Saccharophagus degradans 2-40: one gene and its partner. The protein of the gene in region 2 binds, or shares a complex with, the protein of the main gene of each other region. Links are inferred from orthologs where the notes say so. Each region holds a gene or a part of one and is shown on either strand. Other genes may lie near its edges.

What was found. The genes of interacting proteins can lie anywhere in the genome.
Region 1: the proteins of pnp (region 2) and rne are in contact, whole or in part, in a cryo-EM structure (PDB 9QH0), measured with the Escherichia coli proteins. The link is inferred for Saccharophagus degradans 2-40 from one-to-one orthologs.

The regions. Positions count from the first base shown.
Region 1 is NC_007912.1:2,080,550-2,084,573, reverse strand. Bases 597-4,024 are described here. They hold rne (ribonuclease E), read left to right. Parts: upstream 597-917; coding sequence 918-3,824; downstream 3,825-4,024. UniProt on the Escherichia coli protein: Endoribonuclease that plays a central role in RNA processing and decay. Required for the maturation of 5S and 16S rRNAs and the majority of tRNAs. Also involved in the degradation of most mRNAs.
Region 2 is NC_007912.1:3,429,503-3,433,398, reverse strand. Bases 701-3,608 are described here. They hold pnp (polyribonucleotide nucleotidyltransferase), read left to right. Parts: upstream 701-1,042; coding sequence 1,043-3,175; downstream 3,176-3,608. Other genes in these bases: SDE_RS14140 (MipA/OmpV family protein), read left to right, coding at 3,266-3,608; rpsO (30S ribosomal protein S15), read left to right, coding at 701-807. In the rest of the region: tRNA pseudouridine(55) synthase TruB, read left to right, coding at 1-371; more of rpsO, read left to right, coding at 538-700; more of SDE_RS14140, read left to right, coding at 3,609-3,896. UniProt on the Escherichia coli protein: Involved in mRNA degradation. Catalyzes the phosphorolysis of single-stranded polyribonucleotides processively in the 3'- to 5'-direction. Also involved, along with RNase II, in tRNA processing.

The DNA.
Region 1 (4,024 bases), 1.3 Mb from region 2 along the record:
TATGGCTCCAATCAACAACGCAACAGACCTGCCCTAGTTGAACCAGGCACATTGGATATTACACCCGCCCAGGGCTCCTAGTGGAAACAACGTATTTTGAAGGTGCTCAAGCCTCGGCTTGAGTGAATAAAAACATGAAGCGCAAATTGCGCGCTAAATAGATATAACTGTTTAGGCTATGTTGCCGGTAACAGCAGAACGGGTTAAGCGAGAAACCCACAGCGCATATACTGTAGCGGAAAAAACCGCGAAAACGCTGGGGCCCACCGCCAATCGATTATGACTATATCGATTAGCCCACAAGTGACTTAGATACACGCTCGCAGCGATTGGCCGCAACAAAAACGGCCCATGCACAGCAAATACCTGATTGTTTTATACAGGGTATGCACGCATAACGATGTTATTAATTATTAATAGTGCTGCGACACAGGATGCAAGACGGTTAACAAACACTTTTGATTGGTGCCATACGAGAGACCAATCTGTGAATAGATATTTTTTACGACTACAAGCCGAAAAAAATCTGATATTAAAAATTCGAGCGCCCTATTCTTGCGACTCGATACCGATCTGCCCACGGGCTATGCCCCCTCACTTCTCTGCCTTTGCCGCCAATATGCCAGCATATTAAGTGAAATAACCCATATTTAACGGCTGTTATCAGAAATTATTGGCTGATTGCATGTAGAAACCATGGCCCCAGATATAACACGGGCTTTATAAACCAAATAGTCAGTTGGCAGGTCTACAATGCGCTCACCCACAGTAAAACTACTACGTTTAACGAGTAGCACCCCAAATACGACCCCTGTGTCGCTTTGGCAAATACTGTGAAGTTTCTACACTTTCTTGCTTGCCCCAAATAGCTATACCTTTTCGCGCTCATGCTGTGCTCTATTTGAGAACACAACTACATGAAAAGAATGCTCATTAATGCAACTCAGCCCGAAGAGTTGCGCGTAGCTTTAGTCGATGGCCAATGGCTTTACGATTTAGACATAGAAAACCGCCTTAGAGAGCAAAAAAAGGCCAATATTTACAAAGGCCGAATCACCCGCGTTGAACCCTCCTTAGAAGCCGCATTTGTCGATTACGGCTCTGAACGTCACGGCTTTTTACCCCTTAAAGAAATTTCTCGCGAATACTTTGCCAAGCAGCCTAAAGACATTGACGGCCGCATCCGCATCCAAGATGTGGTTAAAGAAGGCATGGAAGTTATTGTTCAAGTAGATAAAGAAGAGCGCGGCAACAAAGGCGCGGCACTTACTACCTTCATTAGCTTGGCTGGGCGCTACCTAGTACTTATGCCCAATAACCCACGCGCAGGCGGTATTTCACGTCGCATTGACGGAGACGATCGCACAGAGCTTAAAGATGCATTGAGTCAAATTGATGTACCAGCAGGCATGGGCATTATTGTTCGCACCGCTGGCGTAGGCCGCAGAGCCGAAGAGTTGCAGTGGGATATGAACTACCTCGCTCAGCTTTGGGCATCCATTAAAACCGCTGCCGAAGAAAAAACTGCACCGGAATTCCTATTCCAAGAAAGTAACGTCATTATTCGTGCTATTCGCGATTACTTGCGCCCAGACATAGGCGAAGTAATTGTAGATAACCAAGATGCGTACAACCTTGCCACCGCATTTGTTGAGCAAGTAATGCCCAACTACCGCAGCAAAGTGAAGCTTTACGAAGAGCCTCTCCCCCTATTCAACCGCTTTCAAATCGAATCGCAAATTGAAACTGCTTTTGAGCGCGAAGTGAAACTACCTTCTGGCGGCTCTATTGTTATTGACGTTACCGAAGCGCTTATCAGTATCGATATTAACTCTTCACGCGCCACCAAAGGCGGCGATATCGAAGAAACAGCCCTACAAACTAACCTAGAAGCAGCAGATGAAATTGCCCGTCAATTGCGCTTGCGCGACATGGGCGGCCTAGTAGTTATCGACTTTATCGATATGCAGCCTGTTCGCAACCAGCGCGAAGTTGAAAACCGCATGCGCGACGCCCTAGAAATGGACCGCGCCCGCGTACAAGTTGGCCGCATTTCTCGCTTTGGGTTACTGGAAATGTCTCGCCAACGCCTGCGCCCTTCTCTTGGTGAAACCACATCTAAAGTGTGCCCTCGCTGTAGCGGTCAAGGCACCATTCGCGGCACCAAATCTATCGCGCTCTCTATTTTGCGCTTAGTAGAAGAAGAGGCTCAAAAAGAGCGCAGCGCAGAAATTCGCGCAGTTGTGCCGGTTGCCGTAGCAACCTACCTGCTGAACGAAAAGCGCAAAGTGATTTCTGGCATAGAAGAACGCCAAAAAACACGTATTGTTATTATCCCTAGCGAGAAGATGACAACGCCACACTTCGACGTACAGCGCCTGCGCGATGACGATGTAGTTTCTTCAGAAATAAGCTACAAAATTGAAGTGCCGCAAGGCGAAGACGAAGAAAAAATCCAAGATGATGCTGCAGCACTGGCTAAATTGCCACGCCCAGCGGTACAGGCTATTCCCCCTGCGCAACCTGCGCCAGAGGCTCCAAAACCAGACAGCCTATTAACTAAAATACTTAAAAAGTTAAAAGAGCTATTTAAAACGGACGACAAAAAGCGCAAGAACACCAGTAAAAACTCGCGTGGGCAACAGCGTCGTCGTGGCAACAATAGCCAAAACAACAGAAACAGAAATAGAAATCGCAACGGGCGCGGCAACGATAATCGCAATAAGAATCGCGATGACGAAATTACCGACAACCTAAGCTCACGCACCAAGTCTGACCAAAGCCAACAGGGCCAGGGCCCCAGCTCGGACGATAACAGGCCAGATCGCGGCAACCGCAAGCGCGGTAACCGCAGACGCAACAACAACCGTCGCAACGACCAGGATCGCAACGATTCACCAGAGTCTAACAACGACGAGCAACAAAACAACAACCAGCCTCAGGAGCAGAATAACGCCCCTAAAGAGCAAGGCCCTAACCGTCGCCCGAATGGACGCAGAGGCCGTGGTGGTCGTGAGCGCAAGCGCGAGCCAGTTCCACAAGCCGCCGAAGAATCAGTAACAAAAGATGATTCCGCACTAGCTGCCGAAGTGACTTCAGCAATAGACACTGCAGAAAAAGCATTCGCGACCAATAGCCCTGCTGAACTTAAGCAAGCTAAAAGCGAAGCTAAAGAGCAGGCTAAAAGCGAAGCTAAAGAGCAGGCTAAAAGCGAAGCTAAAGAGCAGGCTAAACAGGAACGAGCGCCACAAGAAGCAGCTATAACAGCAGAAACGCCCAGCGAAGCTAAGCAACCGGAAGCTACGGCTACCGCTGCAGAAGCCAAGCCAGAGCCAAGCGAAAAAGCTAAAGCAAGCCAAGCGCCGCAAGCCGCTGAAGCGAGCGATACAACTGAAACCGTAGCTGAAACCAAAGTAGAAGCACCTAGTGCCGAAGCTGCACCAGCGAAGGAAGCACCTGTAGAAACTGCCGCAGAAACCGCTAGCGAAGCTGAAACTGCAGAGCCAGTAGCTGCAGCCGAAACCGCTGAGGTTGCAGAAGTTGCAGTGGCTGAAGCTACTGAAGAGGCCTCTGAAGCAAAAGAAGAGCTCGCTCCTGCTCAAGCAGTGCGCAAGCAATACTCTCGCGCAACTAACGACCCAAGAGCGACGCCTAAACCTGTTGCCAATACGCTTGTATCTAATGTGGTTACCCAAATACGTATGTCGCGACCACTAGACACAACCCAACCGGCTAACATTTTGCGCAACCCGCGCGATTTAAGTCGCCCTGCGAACGATCCGCGCTTAAAACGCAATATAGAAGAAGTAGCGAGCGACGCATAAAAGAAAAGATTAGGTAGCCTCTTAAATGATACAAAAAAGAGGCTATCTGATTAGATTACAAACAAGTTTAAAATTTATTTCTAAACTTTAAATAAATTTTGCTTTTACGACTTGTACATAGCGTTATCCCATGTATAATTTCGTCCTCTTCCGGTGGGGTGGCTGAGTGGTCGAAAGCGGCGGTCTTGAAAACCGTTGAC
Region 2 (3,896 bases):
TAGGCGCAGATTTAGAGCTTGGCGGTCACGTAGCTAAATTACGCCGTACCCAAGCCGGCCCTTTTACTATCGACCAGTCGATAACTATTGAAGAACTAGAGCAAGAGCGCGGCGAAAGGCTTGCTGAAGTGCTCGATCATCACTTATTGCCAACTGATATAGCGGTTGCGGATTTCCCAAGTTTGGAATTAGACGACAATAGTGCGTTCTACTTCTCTAGAGGGCAGGCGGTTATGGACTCTCGGGTCTATCGCTTAGGGGATGAAGGTGATAAAGTGCGCGTCTTTGACTCCAGCGGAAAGTTCTATGGAGTGGCGGAAATCACCGATGAAGGCACCGTGGCGCCCAAGCGCTTAGTGAGTCAATCGTAGTACGCTATTGATTTTAAAGAATTTTTTGCTTTAGCTCGTAGAGCTAAGGCAAAAGGTAGGAGAGTTCAGCTCTCCGCTAACCTGTCTGTAAATATGCGCGGACAGGCCACATTATGCTGCAGCTAGCTGCGGTTTCGCATATTAACTGTAAATAGAGGTTATTGTTATGGCACTAAGTGCTGCTGAAAAATCTGCCATTGTGAAGGAATATCAAACTGCTGAGACCGATACTGGTTCTCCTGAAGTTCAGGTTGCTCTTCTCACTGCTAATATCAACAAGTTGCAAGGTCACTTTTCAGATCACAAGCAAGATCACCATTCTCGCCGTGGTTTGATTCGTATGGTAAACCAGCGTCGTAAGTTGCTGGATTACTTGAAAGGCAAAAATGTTGAACGCTATGCGAGCTTGATCCAACGCTTGGGTCTACGCCGCTAAGCTACAAAGTGCCCGCCTAGTTGCGGGCATTTTCGTCTTTTGCTCCTAGGTTTTTGGAATTCCCCAAAAACGTGGGTGTGATAGCTCGGTTTCAGTATGAAGAATTGTTGCTGGAATGGAGAGGGTAGCTATTTGCGTTGCCACAGGCTTTGTAGCGGCTACCCGTATTAGTATGTATTGGTAATAAAAGGTAAAAAGAGTGCAATGGGGCACTCCAAGTCAAAAGGATAAAAAAGTGAATCCGGTAATTAAAAAATTTCAATATGGTAATGACACTGTAACTTTAGAAACAGGTCGCATTGCGCGTCAGGCTTCTGGTGCAGTATTAGCTTCAATGGGCCAAACTTCAGTATTAGTTGCTGTTACAGGTTCTAAAGAAGCCAAGCCAGGGCAAGATTTCTTCCCGCTGTCTGTTCATTATCAAGAAAAAGCATATGCTGCGGGTAAAATCCCCGGTGGTTTTTTCAAGCGCGAAGCGCGCCCTTCAGAGAAAGAGACTTTAACGTCTCGTTTAATCGACCGTCCGATTAGACCATTGTTTCCAAACGGTTTTCTAAATGAAGTGCAGGTAGTTTGTACTGTTATTTCTGCAGAGAAAGACGTTGATCCAGATATTGTTGCCATGATAGGTACCTCTGCTGCTCTCGCTATTTCTGGTATTCCATTTAACGGCCCAATTGGTGCCGCGCGTGTAGGTTATACGCAAGAGTCGGGCTACTTATTAAACCCAACTTACTCAACTTTAAAAACGTCTGAGCTAGACATGGTTGTAGCGGGTACTGCCGATGCAGTGCTTATGGTTGAATCTGAAGCTAAAGAGCTGCCAGAAGATATTATGCTAGGTGCAGTGCTATACGCTCACCAAGAAATGCAAGCTGTTGTGCAAGCTGTAGCTGAACTTGCCAAAGACGCCGCCAAACCTGTTTGGGATTGGAAGCCAGAAGAAGTTAATGCAGAGCTAAAGGCTAAAGTTGAGCACGGTTTTGCGGATTCTGTAGGTGTTGCTTACCGCATTACCGACAAGCAAAAGCGTTACGATCGTTTGTCTGAGTTGCGCAATCAAGCGGTTGCTGAATTGGCTACCGAAGAATCTGGCGTATCTGCAGATGAAGTTAAAGGCCTGTTTGCTAAAATCGAAAAGCAAATTGTTCGTTCACGTGTTGTTGCAGGCGAGCCGCGTATCGATGGCCGCGACAGTAAGACTGTACGTCCACTACACGTAGAAGTGGGTGTTTTACCTAAGGTTCATGGTTCTGCACTGTTTACCCGTGGTGAAACTCAGGCTTTGGTTGTTTCTACTTTAGGTTCGGCCCGCGATGCACAAATTATTGATGCATTAGAAGGCGAGCGTAAAGATCCGTTTATGTTGCACTACAACTTCCCTCCTTACTCTGTAGGTGAGTGTGGTCGTATGGGGGCTACAGGTCGTCGCGAAATTGGTCACGGCCGTTTGGCACGTCGCGGTATTGGCGCAGTTTTACCAAAAGAAGAAGATTTCCCTTACACCATGCGTGTAGTAAGTGAAATCACTGAATCTAACGGTTCTAGCTCTATGGCCTCTGTATGTGGTGCGAGCTTGGCGTTGATGGATGCTGGTGTACCTCTGAAAGCACCTGTTGCTGGTATTGCAATGGGCTTGGTTAAAGAAGACAACGGCTTTGCTGTTCTTACCGACATTTTGGGTGATGAAGATCACCTAGGCGATATGGACTTTAAAGTTGCCGGTACTGCCGATGGTGTTACCGCTCTACAGATGGATATCAAAATTGAAGGTATCACTGAAGAGATCATGGAAATTGCTTTAGGGCAGGCCATGGACGCGCGTTTACACATTCTTGCGGAAATGAACCGTGTTATCGCTTCTCCACGTAAAGAGTTGTCTGAGAACGCGCCGCAATTCCACACCATGAAAATCGATCCAGACAAGATTCGTGACATCATTGGTAAAGGCGGTGCAACTATCCGTTCTATTACTGAAGAGACTGGCGCATCTATCGATATCGACGATAACGGCACAATCAAAATCTACGCCGACGATGGTGACGGTATGCAAGCTGCTATCGCGCGTATTGAAGAGATTACTGCAGAAGCAGAGATTGGTGCTGTATACCAAGGTAAAGTTGTACGTATCGTTGATTTCGGTGCGTTTGTTAACTTCTTGCCTGGTAAAGATGGTTTGGTGCACATTTCACAAATCGCTCACGAGCGAGTACAAAATGTTTCTGACTACTTGAAAGAAGGTCAAGACATTGAAGTGAAGTGTATGGATATTGACCAGCGCGGTCGTATTAAGCTATCCATCAAAGAGTTACTGCCTGCTCCAGAAGCAGAAACTGCAGAAGCTCCAGCAGGAGAAGGCGAAGAGTAATCGCCTTAACCTGTTAACAAAACCCGCTGCGCGATTCGTTATGAATAAGCAAGCGGGTTTTTTTATGTTTGGAATTTGAGGGCAAGCTAGGTGAAGCGTTATTGGATAGGTGCGTTGGCATTGTGCTATGCAGTCAATGCGAGTGCAGTGTTTGATGGAGAAATGGAATTAGGTATTGGTCTCGGTGGGCAATATATTCACGACTACCGCGGTTCGAAAGAAACACAAATACAATTTTTACCTTTTCCATTTGTTAAGTATCACGGTGATTTTCTTAAAATAGATCGCAAAGGTGTGGAGGGCGAAATATACGCTTCCGATCGTTTTGAATTTAATTTAAGTGCAGATTTAGCGCTTAATGGCGATAGCCACGATAACCGTTTACGAGCCGGTATGCCGGAGCTTGCGAGCGCAGCGCAAATTGGGCCTTCGTTTAATATCAACATAACCGGTAAAAATTTCCACACAGGTTGGGCGGCTCGACTGCCGTTGCGCGGTGTGGTGGCAATAGATACGTCTAAAGTTGAGTATATAGGTTATAACTTTGCCCCCAAACTTACCTATCAGTGGCCAAAGTTTTACGGTGAGTGGGACGCAAAGGCGGATGTAGGCGTAATTTACGCCTCAGAAAAATACCACCGTTATTATTACAGTGTTGAAGATGCATTTGCTACGGTAGAAAGGCCAGCCTATGCCGCAACTGCCGGTTACAGTGGCGCGT